Regions from separate parts of the Vibrio tapetis subsp. tapetis genome, predicted to be linked through region 2. Evidence: riboswitches for the same ligand, from Rfam matches in the RefSeq annotation. Region 2 holds a riboswitch; the other holds the start of a gene.
What was found. A riboswitch is a leader RNA that binds a small molecule or an ion and turns the genes downstream of it on or off. The one in region 2 is predicted to bind lysine.
Positions count from the first base shown of each region.

Region 1 (7,810 bases), 1.7 Mb from region 2:
TTGTGTGCTCACTATGACTTCCTTGCTTAAGCGACATTTTTTGATAATAGATTACGAATAAACGCAACTGTCTTTTCGCATTCGTCTCGGTTACCAACACTAATACGAACACAGTTTTCAATGGGTGAGTTACGAAGGATAATGCCTTGCTCCCACGCTGCTTTGAATACTTCATCACCATTGGTGAATTTGACTAACAAGTAGTTCCCCCAACCTTCAAACACCTCAACGCCTGCCAACAGGCTCAATCCAACTTGTAGATAAGCACGGTTGGCATTCAACTCGAGTGATTGGTACTTCATACGAGCAAGACCCGCTTCTGATAACGCTTGAATAGCAATATCGGCGACCGGAATAGGCACTGGATAAGGCGCAATGACTTTAAGCAGTATATCTATCAGTTCTTTATTTGCGAGCGTAAAGCCGCAACGTAGCCCTGCTAAAGCAAATGCTTTTGACATGGTTCGTAAAATGGCCAAGTTTGGATAACGTGCGAGTAAATCGACCGTCGAAACTTCAGGGCAAAAATCAATATACGCTTCGTCCATTACTACAATGGCTTTATCCGCCGTCATATCAAGCAAGGCTTCGATATCTTTACGGTTAACTACATTTCCTGTCGGATTATTTGGACTGCAGACAAAGACAAGTTTGGTGTTAGTTAGATTTTTTTCAATTTCAGATAAATTCAGTTGCCAATCCGCGGTAAGCGGTACGACTTTTTGCTCAACCCCTATGGTTTCTGCACTGATAGCATACATGCCGTAAGTAGGCGGACAGTACAAAATGGCGTCTTCATTTGGCTCACAAAAAGCTCTAATCAATAGCTCAATGCCTTCGTCAGCTCCACGAGAGGTCAGTACTTGTTCTTTATCTACTCCTGCGTAAGCAGCATAGGCACGAATTAATTCGTCTGGTTGGCACTCACTATAACGGTTTAGACGGTCATAACTTACTTTATAGTCGTTATCAAACGGAGACTCGTTGGCATTTAACCATACGTCACCACTGCCTCCGATGCGTCTTGCCGACAAATAAGGGGTCAATTTCTGAACTTGCTTTCTAGCCAGTTTTTCCATTACTGCAACTCCTATTATTCTTGGCTTTGAGTGAGCTTTTCTATACGAATAGTCACTGCGCGTTTGTGTGCATCTAGGCCTTCGGCCTCTGCCATGGTTACCACCGTCGGCGCCAAGTTTGTTAATCCCTCTTTAGAGAGCTCTTGTACGGTCATCCGCTTAGAAAAGTCCGCAAGGCCTAAACTAGAATACGTACGTGTATAGCCATACGTAGGTAAAACATGGTTCGTCCCAGATGCATAATCACCGGCCGATTCAGGAGACCAATCACCTAAGAAAATCGACCCTGCGTTATCAAGTAACGGCAACAACTCACGCGGGTTCTTGGTTTGAACAATTAGATGCTCTGGCCCATAGAAGTTTGAAATGGCGATCGATTGAGTTAAAGACTCTGCAATCACAATCAGGCTTGAGCCTAGAGCTTGTGCTGCAATATCTTTTCTCGATAATTGCGCTAACTGCTTTTGTACCGCATCTGTTACTTGATCAGCAAGCACCACCGATGGGGTAACAAGAACCACTTGAGAATCGGGTCCGTGCTCTGCTTGGCTTAGTAGATCGGCCGCAACGAAGTCAGCGTCTGCGGTTTCGTCCGCGATGACTAATACTTCAGAAGGGCCCGCAGGCATATCGATTGCTGCGCCTCTAAAATCGTTACTGACTTGGCGTTTTGCTTCAGTAACATAGGCATTACCCGGACCAAAAATTTTATCCACTTTGGTGACGGTTTCTGTACCGTAGGCCATAGCTGCGATCGCTTGACCGCCACCGACACTGAATATTTTGTCGATTTTGCACAGTTTTGCCACGTAAAGGATTTCGTCGGCTATTGGTGGTGGTGAACACAATACAACTTCGCGGCATCCCGCTATTTGCGCAGGCACACCGAGCATCAATACGGTAGAAGGCAAAGGCGCACTGCCACCTGGAATATAAAGACCAACTTTATTAATAGAGCGTGTCACTTGCTCACACACGACACCAGGTTGAGTCTCTACACGTAAAGGTTGAGGCTTTTGAGCATTGTGAAACTTAGCAATGTTTTGATATGCCTGTTGCAAGGCAGCCTTCATTTTCTCGGACAGACGCTCAGAAGCTTCATCAACTTGTTGACTGCTCACTTGAACGGATTCTAAGGTAACTGAATCAAATTTTTGAGTCAGCTCTATCAATGCTTGGTCGCCATTTTCCTGAACGTTTGCAATGACACTTGCAACCGCAGAAGTAATATTCGCGCCTTCGGTAATTGCTGGTCGCTCTAGTACAGAGTTCTGTTGCTCCTTACTTAACGACTGCCACACTAACGTTTTCATGGTGTTACTCCATCATCTTCTCAATTGGCAGTACCAAGATCGAACTTGCACCAAGCTCCTTTAACTGTTCCATCGTTTCCCAAAAGAGATTTTCGGTGCTAACAAGGTGAACAGCCACTCGGTTTTGCTCTGCAGATAACGGCAGTACTGTTGGATCTTCAGCGCCTGGTAGTAGATCTTTTACTTGCTGTAGTTTATCGGCTGGCGCGTGTAGCATGATGTATTTAGACTCTTTCGCCTGAATGACACCTTGCATACGAGTAAGTAGTTTTTCAATTAGCGCTTCTCTGTCTGCGTCAAATTCGCCGGCACGTTTGATCAGCGCCGCTTTTGAGCGAAAAATAACTTCAGCTTCTTTTAGTCCATTCGCTTCTAACGTAGCGCCTGTAGACACGAGGTCAGCAATGCCGTCAGCAAGGCCGGCGCGAGGGGCAACTTCTACAGAACCTGTCAGCATACAAGCGCTGAAGTCGACACCTTGAGAATCCATATAACGTTTAAGTAACTGAGGGTATGTCGTTGCAATACGTTTACCAGCGAGATCTTGTGGTCCGTTGTATTCTAAGTCTTTATCAATTGCGATAGATAGACGACAACCGCCAAAGTCCAAACGACGCAAAGAGGTAAACTCAGCTGGCTCCCCAAGAGATAAACGCTCTAGGCGAACTTCTTCTAATTCGTTCTCACCAATAAAGCCTAGATCAACAACCCCGTCCATAACTAAACCTGGGATATCGTCATCACGAACAAGCAATAAGTCGATTGGCATATTCTCTGAGTGAACAACCAGACGCTCACCCATGATGTTAAATTTGGCACCGCACTTTTTAAGCAGATCTTGACACTCTTTGCTTAGGCGTCCTTTCTTTTGAATTGCAATTCTTAGTCGTTGTGTTTGCATTGTATATTCCCTGTGCGAAATTCGGTAAATCGAATAAATAAAATTAAAAAACCCCCGAGAGATTCTGGTCTCTCGAGGGTCTAAATATTTTGTATTTGGACTTAACCACCGAGAGTTTTCCTTGTCTCTCGGTTACACGTAAACCTCCCGAAAGACTTAGTCAGGATGATGGCGATGATGAATGTTCATTGCTTGTTTACGCATAATTAGTATCTCCATGTGTTAACTTCACACTATCGAAGCCACTGCTATTTTGCAACCCTAAATTGGAAAAAACAAAAAAAAAAGGAAAATACCGGGTCTTCTCCTTTTCTCACTAACCTTGTGTTAGCCAACCAGTATTTCTAGCACGTAAGCTACTTTTAAATCGACGCTTCTTTGTTCGCTCTTGATTTAGCAAGAATTGACAAAATGAAACAGACAATGATAAAAGTGACACTCGCCGCTGAGAATGATAGAGAAACCGACGTCGTCATTCCCAATACGATAAAGCCAACACAAGAAACCAATGCAACCGAAATTGCATAAGGTAACTGAGTTGCGACGTGATCAATATGGTTACAACGAGCACCCGTTGAAGACAGAATTGTCGTATCTGAAATCGGCGAACAATGATCACCAAAAACAGAACCCGCTAGCACTGCGCCAAGCATAGGCAGCATTAATGCTAAGTCAGTCGCACCGGCCATATCACCCGCAATTGGTAGCATGATTCCGAACGTGCCCCAAGATGTACCCGTAGAGAACGCCATCAGACCAGCAAGCAGGAACAAAATAACGGGTAACCAATGTGGCCCGATATTACCTTGCACTTGCGACGATAAATAAGCCCCAGTCTTCATATCACCAATGACTGAACCAATGGTCCAGGCAAAAAATAGTATTAAGATGGCGCCGAACATAGATCGTGCACCTATCCACATGGTTCTTGTAATTTCAAGTGCCGGCAGTTTTTGACGAATGACCGTTACTAGAGCAAAAGCTAAACCAATTACACCACCATAACAAAGAGACTTACCGACATCGGTGTTTTCAAATGCACCTAATAAATTAAAGGCAATACCATCAGAAGCCAGAGCTTGTCCGCCGGTAAATATCATTGATGAAATAGTAGCAACAATTAATGCAACGATAGGCAGAACCAAATCTAGAACACGACCTTTATCGCTTTCTTCGATATCTAACTCTTCATTTAAGTCATGAGCTTCTTGGCTATCATTTTTACCACTAAAGCCGTGGCCTTGAGAAGCCTCTATTTCTTTTTTACGCATAGCGCCAACATCTAGTTGGAACCATGAAACCGCAAATACCATTAATAAAGCAAAGACTGCATAGAAGTTCATAGGTATTAGACGTAAATAGGCGCCTAACGCAGAATAGTCTGTCATACCATGAGTAATTAGGATGCCACCAATGATCGTCATAATATATGCACCCCAGCTAGAAGCCGGCATTAATACACACATTGGTGCTGCCGTTGAATCTAGAATATAGGCAAGCTTAGAACGAGAGACATAGAAACGGTCTGTTACTGGACGTGAGATTGCACCAACAGCAAGGCTGTTAAAATAATCATCAACAAATATAAAAACACCTAAAAATGCGGCTAATAGTTTTGCGCCACGTTTACTTTTTACTCTCTTTTGAGCCCACTCAGCAAATGCTCGAGTTCCTCCAGAAAGGGTAAGTAATGCCGTTGTCATACCGAGCAATAATAAAAATGCAACGATACTCATATTCCAACTATTAATACCTCCATCAGATATAACGAGGCCTGATACCGTGTCGGCTATATAGCCTGCGGTATTCGGAATAGACATATCATTAAGAAGGATGGAACCTAGGACTATGCCTACGCCAAGAGAAATTAGAACGCGTCTTGTAACAATCGCCAGACCCAACGCAACAAGCGGTGGTAATAATGACAATGAGGAGGATGTAAAATCGATTAAATTCATGATCTTCAAAAACCAATGTTTGGTTAGAGATCTACTGCAGATAGTCCAATAGTGGACATTAGTGTTGAACAAGCGAAAGGGAAGCCAAGCTTCACCTATGCCCTACAGTAGCGCTCCATAGTTTAACAACAATATAGACTATGGCAGTGTTATCCCTATTCGAAGATAACCCCAGCGGAGAGTCTTGATATTACTGACTCCACTTCGGCAACAACCCCTTTTTATGTTTCTCTCTGGTATCACCCTAAAAACATATACTGATGGTTCTTGCGCCTCTACCTTGAACGTTTTTGTTAACAGATAACAAAAAGCCCAAATCAGGTAAGCGAGATTCTACGGAATGCGACTAAATTTGCAACATAAAACTTCACTTTTCTACTCTCACACCAACTCATAAGCTAGAACCTATTACCACGTTAGCAGCTTAGTCCAGATACTTTAGACCCAGTTTAACCTTTGATTTAAATCTCATATTTATATTTATGCTTAATTACATTTTATTACTTTGCACTGAAAGACAATTACTACCATATATATTGAATTCTTTTTCTACGCTGTTATTATTAGATTGTTATCGTAATTATTCAAACAGGAATAACCATGTCAGATCTTGCTAAGACTCTACTTAATATCCGTAGCCTTCGTGCTTTTGCTCGTGAATTGCCACTTGAAAGCTTAGAAGAAGCACTAGAAAAACTAACTATTGTTGTTGATGAGCGTCGCAGCAGTGAAGAAGAAGAGCGTGCAGCGCAAGCTGAACGTAATGCTAAATTGGCTGAATACGCTGATATGATCAGCAAAGATGGCATCGCCATTGAAGACTTAATTGCCGCAATGTCTGGCAATGACAATAAAGTTAAAACGAAAAAGAAACGTGAACCACGTCCTGCTAAATACAAATACGAATTAAACGGCGAAGAGAAAACTTGGACGGGTCAAGGCCGTACTCCTTCTGCTATTCAAGAGCAATTAGATGCAGGTCGCTCTTTAGAAGATTTTCTTCTTTAAGAATTAACGTTTAGTTAAAAACATAAATAAAAAGAGCGCTTAATGCGCTCTTTTTTATTGGAACATTAAAGCGTTATATTATGAATAACGCCTCAATTATATATTTATCGATCCCAATACGCTTCTTCTAAGCTGTCTTCACGCTCTGGTAATCCACGCGAAAGTCGAGGTGAATGCTGAACCAACACTTCGTAACTCGCACGATTCGAGTACTTACATACTTGCGAAAATGACGAGTACGTCAAAAATGGAATTTGGTGTTTACTCGAGTTGGGAACATTATTTTTATGGTAACGATTAGCCGACATATCATGCAGCAATGCAGAGAGTGCAGCGTCACCAGCACCATTAGTGTTCTTTATTTTCTCAGGCCCACCCATATATGGAGCGATGTGTGAATATACTTTTACCGGATTTTCACTCGACGCTTTTTTTACAGGGCGACTAAACTCGTACTGATTAAATTCTGCAATAGCACCAGGTAACAAAGGAAGCGAAGTTTGGCGCTTCATGCTCTCTTCTGTATAACCAGCCATGTATAGACCAACGGGGCCTGCAGTACAAAGAACCAAATCAACCCACTCTAATGCTTTGTCTGATGCAAGCAATGGATCGCTTTCGCCAGTCAACGCTTCTGCTTCATCTTCATTCATTGCAACGACAGAAACATGGTCACGCAAAAATGCTTGCCAATACTCAGGGTCGTCTTGAATGACATACTTTGTACCCAACGTTAATACTACAGGTACGTCATATTGCTTTGCATACTCTATGGCTTTCATTGTAGCTTCTGGCATTGGATCACCAGGCTTACAACGCACCAAATACGCAGTTAAAACAAGAGCAGAAGCATTTTTAAATACAGATTCAGGAATACTTTCTGGTTGAAGTTGGTTCATTTGACCTTCGCTTATCGCAAAAGTACGTTCACCGTCTTCACTGATCAAGGCAAAGCAGCGTCCAATTGCGCCATCAACCCCTTGAAGATGATTAAGATCCATACGACTTGATGTGTTACATAGGTAACGGTAACCGTAGCTGCCTATTTGGATATCTTGGCTCATCACTCCAAGTAAAATAGATTTATCGTCGGCTAATACCGAATAGTTGTGCAATGTATTACCAATTGTGCCACCAGCGTATTCATTGGTCACTAATCCCTGAGATTTTAGTTCGCAATACAACTGCTCTGCGGTTTGGTCATCAATTACGAGCGAATGTCCCTTGCTCAAACCAAATTTCTCAATGAATTCATCCGTTACTTTAGCTTCGATATCCACCAAAGTCTGATCGATACCAACAACATGGATGCGCGACATTTTCTTACTGACTTGAGCTTGGCTTACCAGCGGATCACGAGCGTGAACTGGAAAATAATGTTTCGATTTACGTTGGCCAGGGAATTTCATATTTACACAGTCTTATATGAGGGACAATTCGGGTTCGAGATTGTAGCTTGCCAGTTTATTGGCATCAATAAGGATAACTATAGCAAACGATTGCGGATTGAAAATAAGCAATTTGACTAGATCAGTCGCAAGCTCCTTACGA
Region 1 is NZ_LT960611.1:1,132,745-1,140,554, forward strand. Features, by position in the region: gene hisB (bifunctional histidinol-phosphatase/imidazoleglycerol-phosphate dehydratase HisB) at 1-12, opposite strand, end outside; gene hisC (histidinol-phosphate transaminase) at 27-1,079, opposite strand; gene hisD (histidinol dehydrogenase) at 1,094-2,392, opposite strand; gene hisG (ATP phosphoribosyltransferase) at 2,397-3,293, opposite strand; His leader region at 3,336-3,474, opposite strand; gene VTAP4600_RS05010 (Na+/H+ antiporter NhaC family protein) at 3,656-5,251, opposite strand; lysine riboswitch at 5,352-5,537, opposite strand; gene VTAP4600_RS05015 (H-NS family histone-like protein) at 5,852-6,259, shown strand; gene VTAP4600_RS05020 (inosine/guanosine kinase) at 6,364-7,668, opposite strand.
Region 1: linked by a shared signal. The riboswitch ahead of VTAP4600_RS05010 (Na+/H+ antiporter NhaC family protein) and the one ahead of lysC (lysine-sensitive aspartokinase 3) in region 2 are both predicted to bind lysine.

Region 2 (7,810 bases):
CCTATTTTCTTTTATTAGCTTTCAAAAAGCTCTTCATGAAGCGCTTGAACTGCGCTACGAGCAACCGATTCATGTAATAAGAAGCACAGGTTATGTGGGCTTGCACCGTAGCAAATCATGCGTAAGTTATAGTCTTCTAGTGTGCTAAATACCTGTTTTGCATAGCCTTTGCTTTCACTCATGTTATTACCAATCAGCGCGATAAGACTAAGATCGTGCTCAATGTCAACACTGCATAATTGTTCTAGTTCTTCTCGAGCCGCAATTGGCAACTCTGGAGCTCCACCTGCGGTATTCGTTTGATCCAATGTAAGCGAAACACTGACTTCTGACGTGGTGATTAAGTCGACCGATACCTTGTGCTTGGCGAGAATTCGGAATGCTTCAGCAAGAAAGCCGTAGGCATGGAACATGTTTAGGCTGCGCAACGTGACCATGGTTTGATTGCCTCGTAATGCAAGCGCTCTAAATAGTGGCGCACTTTCTACTTGCTGACGGATCCAAGTACCGCCTTTTTCTGGTGCCTTAGAAGATCCAACAAAAACAGGGATCTGCTGACGGAGTGCTGGCAATAGTGTTGATGGGTGTAAGATTTTAGCTCCAAAGTTGGCCATTTCAGAGGCTTCACTGAAACTAATTTCTGGGATGGGAGTAGCTTTAGGAGCAACACGCGGATCAGTTGTATAAATTCCGGGTACGTCGGTCCATATCTCAAGGCCAGACGCGTTGACAGATTCTGCGATTAAAGCTGCGCTGTAGTCACTGCCGCCCCTGCCTAAAGTGGTCGTGTTACCGTCTTCATCACTGCCAATAAAACCCTGGGTAATGACAACCTTACTTTGGCAAAGCGGGACTAGCTTCTGTTTTGCTAACTCCGCAATAGTGGTCAGTTCCGGAGAGGCTTGTCCGTGAACATTATTCGTTCTCATAATGTCGCGAATATCAAAACGGATGGCGTCAATGCCACGTTCTCTCATCAGTTGAGCAAGAATATGAGTCGACATCAACTCACCACAACTTACGATGTGATCCGTTAATTTGTCGCTGATTTGAAAAGACGCGGCTTCTGCTGCGCTTGCAACGGTATCTAAGACTTCACGTACACGAGTTGTTGTCTCGGCTGCATCATTTAATTCAGCCAGAATATTGTTGTGAATTTCGGCCAATTGAATGAGTAATTTTTGTCGACTAGCAGCATCAGAGACACCGTTTGCCAATTCAACAAGAATATTCGTTACGCCTGAACAAGCACTGATTACGACCAATTTTGTTGCTGGATTATTTTCAATAATGGTAGTGCAACGGCTCATTGCAGCGAAATCTGCAACGCTAGTTCCGCCAAATTTGGCGACATTAAATGAGTTCACAGTGGGGGCTCCCAATTTTTCCAATAAATTTAATAGGCAATAGAAAGGCTATTACCAAACATCCGATGTTGAAGAGAGAAAGATCGAGCGGAGAAGAGATACGATTTATGACTATATTTTATCTGTGTTTGTTATAAATATAGGCGTGTATCTCAGAAGCGCTTCACCTTAGGGTGACAGTTAATAGGATTCAGCCTGATTAACCGATAAGTTACCACCACAAGTGCAACTCATCTCGGCACGGCTCCCCATCCATAACATGTGTGGGAGTTGTGGCTCCACATGTTATTTCCCTAGGCAGTGCTCCTCTTCTGTAGCTTTCATTGAACGGTTTTATTGCACAAAAGTCAATCTGATAAATGAATATAGTGTGTCTGTAAAGTTAACGGTGTGAAAAAAAGTAAGGTAAGACTCGACCTCGAGACAATTGTTACATTGGAGTATTCACGCTACTCTGAGCTATCTGAAAGCTAAAGCGAGAATTCCTATGACAATAAAAAGCTTTATCCCACCGCAACGTACATTGATGGGCCCTGGCCCTTCTGATATTTATCCTCAAGTGTTACAAGCGTTAAGTCGTCCAACGATAGGCCATTTAGATCCTCTCTTTATTGGCATGATGGATGAGCTTAAACAGTTATTAAAATATGCTTTTCAAACTGAAAATGAATTTACTATTGCGGTTTCTGCTCCGGGCAGTGCTGGAATGGAAGCTTGCTTTGTTAACTTAGTTGAGCCTGGAGATAAGGTCATTGTATGCCGCAATGGCGTGTTCGGTGAACGAATGCGACAGAACATTGAGCGCTGTGGCGGTATTGCCGTGGTCGTTGATGATGAATGGGGCAAGCCTGTCAGTTGCGAAAAAGTAGAGCAAGCATTTGCCGTGCATCCGGATGCGAAAGTTTTATCGTTCGTGCATGCAGAAACCTCGACCGGAGCATTATCTGATGCGCAACAGCTTGCGAAAATCGCTCAATCTCATGGCGCGTTAACCATTGTTGATGCCGTGACCTCTCTTGGTGGCGTGCCGTTGCTGGTGGATGAGTGGGGGCTTGACGCCGTATATTCAGGTAGCCAGAAGTGCTTGTCATGTGTACCGGGCTTATCGCCACTGACTTTTTCATCCAAAGCGATTGAAAAAATCCAGCAAAGAACTAGCCCAGTGCAGAGCTGGTTCTTGGATCAAAGCTTAGTATTAGGTTACTGGAGTGGCGAGGGTAAGCGTAGTTACCATCATACGGCGCCAGTGAACAGCTTGTATGCGCTGCATGAATCTCTTGTTACTCTGCAAAATGAAGGGTTAGAACATTCTTGGCAAAGGCATCAATTGATGCACGAAAAGCTAAAACATGGGCTTGAGAAACTAGGTTGCCGATTTGTGGTTGATGAAGCCTATCGCTTACCACAACTGAATGCTGTTTATTTCCCTGAAGGTGTCGACGATGGCAAGCTTCGCTCGCACTTACTTGAAACTTACAACCTAGAAATAGGCGCAGGGTTAGGTGATTTAGCGGGTAAAGCATGGCGCATTGGTTTGATGGGCTACGCAGCTTGCGCTGAAAACGTTGCATTGTGCTTGAGAGCCTTGGAAGAATCTTTAAACGATTAATATCGATAAAAACGAAGCCCCCAATTAAGCAATATTGAAAGTCGCCCCCAATATAATTGAGGGCGGCTTTTTTAGTTATCAGCCTGGCTAACGCTTGTTAGAGAGCTAGATGCAGTGGAAGGGCGCTGATAATTTACCTTAGAGAAATCTTTATTTGGAAACAAGAACTCTGCTTCGGATCTAATCAAATTGGCTTTGCTTTCATTTCCCATTCCTTGATGTGCCAATATCAAATTGGTATAGAAAGCGGGGCGTGGCTTTCGACGAATAATGTCTTGAGACCAGTCAATGTATGGCTGAATGAGTTTAGGATCTGCAGTGTATAGGCCTATGGTTAAGTAGGTGCTGTATACATCCCAATCGAAGCGATCTTTCCAAACAACAGGGTTGGTGACTTGCTCCAATAGCTCGGGTTGCCTTGGTTGCGATTTCTCAAACTGAGTCAGAACATAATTAGTATGCAAGGCACTTAGCATATAAAAGGCTGTGACTAATGGAAGTACCAAAGAGCTGACGCGTAATGTGACCTTGCTTACCTTGGAGAATTGCCACATTTTGTATTTGGCGGTGCGTAGATCGAGCCAAAAGAGTAAAACAATGAATGTGATCCAATGTATGGCCGAGTGATAAAACGGATACTCCAACTGACTATGGATAACCAGAGGTGTTAATAACCCGAGTAGTGCAAAGCGAGTACCACTGCGGGCGGTGTAAATCTTATAGAGTACAAAGAGCGCAGTAACCAAAATTGCGACGACAGGTACCGCGCCACCTTCTACCCCCCAGATCATCAGTTCATTATGGGGATGATCGAGTGCAGGAGTTCCGACTGGGTAATCAAGATTTAGCTGATGTTGGCGGGCAGTATAAAGCATGTAAGCAGGTTCAAATTTGCCATAACCATACCCTGTTAACGGTTTCTCGATGATCATATCGAGACCTTGTTTGTAGAAAGTAGTACGAATATCGCCTTGCTTTGCTGCTTTATATTGAATTAAATCACTAGTCGTATCGGTATCAAGGTTAGATACGACATTGCCAACCAATAGTCCGGCTAAAATGGCAGACACCCAAAAAGAAATTCGGCGTTTAGTTGAAAACTTCCATAGGTAGGGAAGTACTAGCATAGAACCCGCAACAGCGGTTAACCAGCCAGTTCTAGATGCTATCACTAGGATGAGTGGAACAGTGATGATGGGAATGAGTACGATGAATGTGAGTAGTAAAGGGGCTTGTCGATACTTTTGAGGTTGCCTTGCTAGCATGTAACCTGACAGCACAAGCCCGGTTGCTAAAAAGCTCGCCATGACATTAGGTTGCTGGAAAATACCATACGGTCGATTGGCTAGCGTATTGTAGCCAAAGATATTACCTGGCTGTAAGTAGAGGTATTGTACCCAACCAAACACGGCTTCAATGGCAACGGCTACCAGTATAAACCAGAGTAAGGCCTGTTTTTGCCCATTACTAAATCGAAATTGTTGCAACAGTACAAATAATGAAAAACCAGCCCATAAACCAATAATTCGGTGTATGGCTTCTCCCCATTCTGCGCTGGGGAGAAATATGGGGAAAGTCAGAATACAACAACAAGCGAAGAGCATGATCGTGAGCTTGGAATATCGTAATGTTTTATTGGTACCCAGTTGGTAGCAACCAATAGCAATGGCGAAGCTTGCAGTAATCCATGTCGTTGGATTAAAAGACAGAGCCAAACCTGAACCGCCAGGATTCGGCATAAAGAAATGCATAGCGACTAAAAAAGTGGCGCCTAACATATACAAGAAATATCGGTTGAGGGGTGCTTTCGTTTTATTGGATTCTAGTTGAGTCCCACGCACGAGCAAAGTTGCCATAGAGAAGTTATGTCCTTGTTATCAATACAGTCGATGAGTAAGACCATCGACTGTATTGATATTACCATTTTTTCTACTTCAACATAGGCTTAAGGAAGCGTGCAGTGTGAGAGCCTTTCACTTTTGCGACTTGCTCTGGCGTTCCTTGTGCAATGATTTCACCGCCGCCTTGTCCGCCTTCAGGACCAAGATCGACGACCCAGTCCGCTGTTTTAACTACATCTAAGTTATGCTCGATGACCACAACGGTATTACCGTGATCTCGCAAGCGATGCAATACATTCAGTAGTTGTTGAATATCATGGAAATGAAGACCAGTGGTGGGTTCATCCAAGATATAAAGCGTTTTACTGGTATCTCGTTTGGACAGCTCGCGAGCCAATTTGACCCTTTGAGCCTCGCCACCAGATAAGGTCGTTGCTGCTTGGCCTAAACAAATATAAGTTAGACCCACATCCATTAACGTTTTAAGTTTACGAGCAATCACCGGAACGGGTTCAAAGAAGCGATGAGCATCTTCAACGGTCATTTCCAATACTTCGTCAATGGTCTTGCCTTTATAACGGACTTCTAAGGTTTCACGATTATATCGCTTGCCTTTACACACATCACAAGGTACGTATACATCAGGAAGAAAGTGCATTTCTACTTTGATAACGCCATCCCCTTGGCAGGCCTCACAACGACCGCCTCGAACATTGAAACTGAACCTGCCAGGCTTATAGCCGCGAGAACGAGATTCTTGAGTCCCGGCAAATAGCTCTCGTATCGGTGTAAATATCCCCGTATAAGTGGCTGGATTAGATCTCGGAGTACGGCCTATCGGACTTTGATCAATATCGATGACTTTATCAAAGTGCTCTAGTCCCACTATTTTCTTATAAGGGGAAGGTGTGGCAATGGTTGCTCCATTTAACTGAGTTTGAGCAATTTTGTAAAAAGTATCATTGATCAGCGTCGATTTCCCTGAACCTGAAACCCCTGTAATACAAGTAAACAAGCCAACCGGAAGCGTAAAGGTCACTTCTTTTAAATTGTTACCACTGGCTCCAATTAGCTCGACGGTTTTCTTTTTGTCGTAAGGCGTTCTTTCGGCTGGAATAGAGATTTCCTTCTTGCCACTCAAGTACTGACCCGTTAACGATCTTGGGGTGTCGATAATGGTTTGATAGTCACCCTCAGCAACAATTTCGCCGCCATGTACACCCGCACCAGGGCCAATATCAATAATATGGTCGGCACTGCGAATGGCATCTTCATCGTGTTCCACAACCAACACGGTATTACCTAAGTCTCGTAGATGATTCAGTGTTTTTAACAGTCGTTCATTGTCTCGCTGATGGAGGCCGATAGAAGGCTCGTCAAGAACATACATTACGCCAACAAGACCGGCACCAATTTGGCTAGCTAAGCGAATGCGCTGTGCTTCACCACCAGATAGTGTCTCAGCACTACGGGATAAGTTTAGGTAGTTCAAACCGACATTAACCAAAAAGCTTAGCCGATCATTAATTTCCTTCATTACCTTATCGGCAATTTGAGCTTTTTGCCCTGTAAGTTCCAATTGCTGGAAAAAGTCCATCGCCTCAATGATGCTCATCTCTACGATCTCTGGCAGAGTGGTTTCACCGATGAAGACATTTCTGGCTTCAGTTCGCAAGCGCGTTCCGCCGCAGCTGGTGCAAGATTTAGTAGAGATATATTTGGCTAAATCTTCTCTAACGGCATTGGATTCAGTATCTCGGTAACGACGCTCTAAGGTATTAAGAATACCTTCAAAGGCGTGATGCTTAATACGACTATCACCACGATCATTGATGTATGAAAATTCAATTTCAGTGCGCCCTGAGCCTTTTAGGACAATGTCTCGGAATTTTTTCGGCAGTTCGTTAAAGGGTGTGTCCAAATCGAAGTCATAATGCGATGCCAGTGAACCTAGCATTTGATAATAGTAGTAGTTTTTCTTATCCCAACCACGAATTGCACCACTGGCTAAACTCAATGATTCATCTAAGATCACTCGATCTGGGTCGAAATACTGCTGTACCCCTAAACCGTCACAGGTGTGACAAGCGCCTGCTGGGTTGTTAAATGAAAAGAGGCGAGGCTCTAATTCTTGCATGCTATAGCCACAATGCGGGCAGGCAAAATTAGCAGAAAAGATGATGTCTTCTTCTTTGCTGTTATCCATATAACAAACGGCCGCGATGCCCCCAGAAAGCTCTAGCGTCGTTTCAAAAGATTCAGCTAAACGCTGTTGTAGATCAGCCCTGACTTTAAAGCGGTCAACGACCACTTCAATGGTGTGCTTTTTGTGGAGCTCTAGAGTGGGAGGATCGGATAAATCGCAGGTTTCTCCGTCAATACGAGCACGAATAAAGCCTTGAGCGGCTAAGTTTTCTAGCGTTTTAACATGCTCACCTTTTCGCTCTTTTACGATAGGAGCGAGCAGCATCATCTTACTGCCTTCAGGAAGCTCTAACACTTTATCTACCATCTGACTGATGGTTTGTGCTGTCAATGGTACGTGATGATCAGGACAGCGAGGCTCACCAACACGGGCGTACAATAGACGTAGATAATCGTAGACTTCAGTAATCGTACCAACCGTAGAACGGGGGTTATGAGAGGTCGACTTTTGCTCGATAGAAATAGCAGGTGACAAGCCCTCTATGTGGTCAACGTCGGGCTTTTCCATTAAAGAAAGAAACTGACGAGCGTAAGCAGAAAGCGATTCAACATAACGGCGTTGGCCTTCAGCGTATAAAGTATCAAACGCTAAAGAAGACTTTCCAGAGCCAGAAAGGCCAGTAATAACGGTTAATTTGTCTCTTGGAATAGTAAGGCTGATATCTTTGAGGTTATGGGTGCGGGCGCCGCGTATATCGATCGTATCCATCTACTGAACTCATGTATTATTGATAGAGTTAAGTATTGCATAGACTAACTTTTGTGCAAAGAAAATACTGGATAAAATA
Region 2 is NZ_LT960611.1:2,865,958-2,873,767, reverse strand. Features, by position in the region: gene lysC (lysine-sensitive aspartokinase 3) at 15-1,310, opposite strand; lysine riboswitch at 1,516-1,686, opposite strand; gene VTAP4600_RS12760 (pyridoxal-phosphate-dependent aminotransferase family protein) at 1,855-2,976, shown strand; gene VTAP4600_RS12755 (PglL family O-oligosaccharyltransferase) at 3,048-4,832, opposite strand; gene uvrA (excinuclease ABC subunit UvrA) at 4,906-7,731, opposite strand.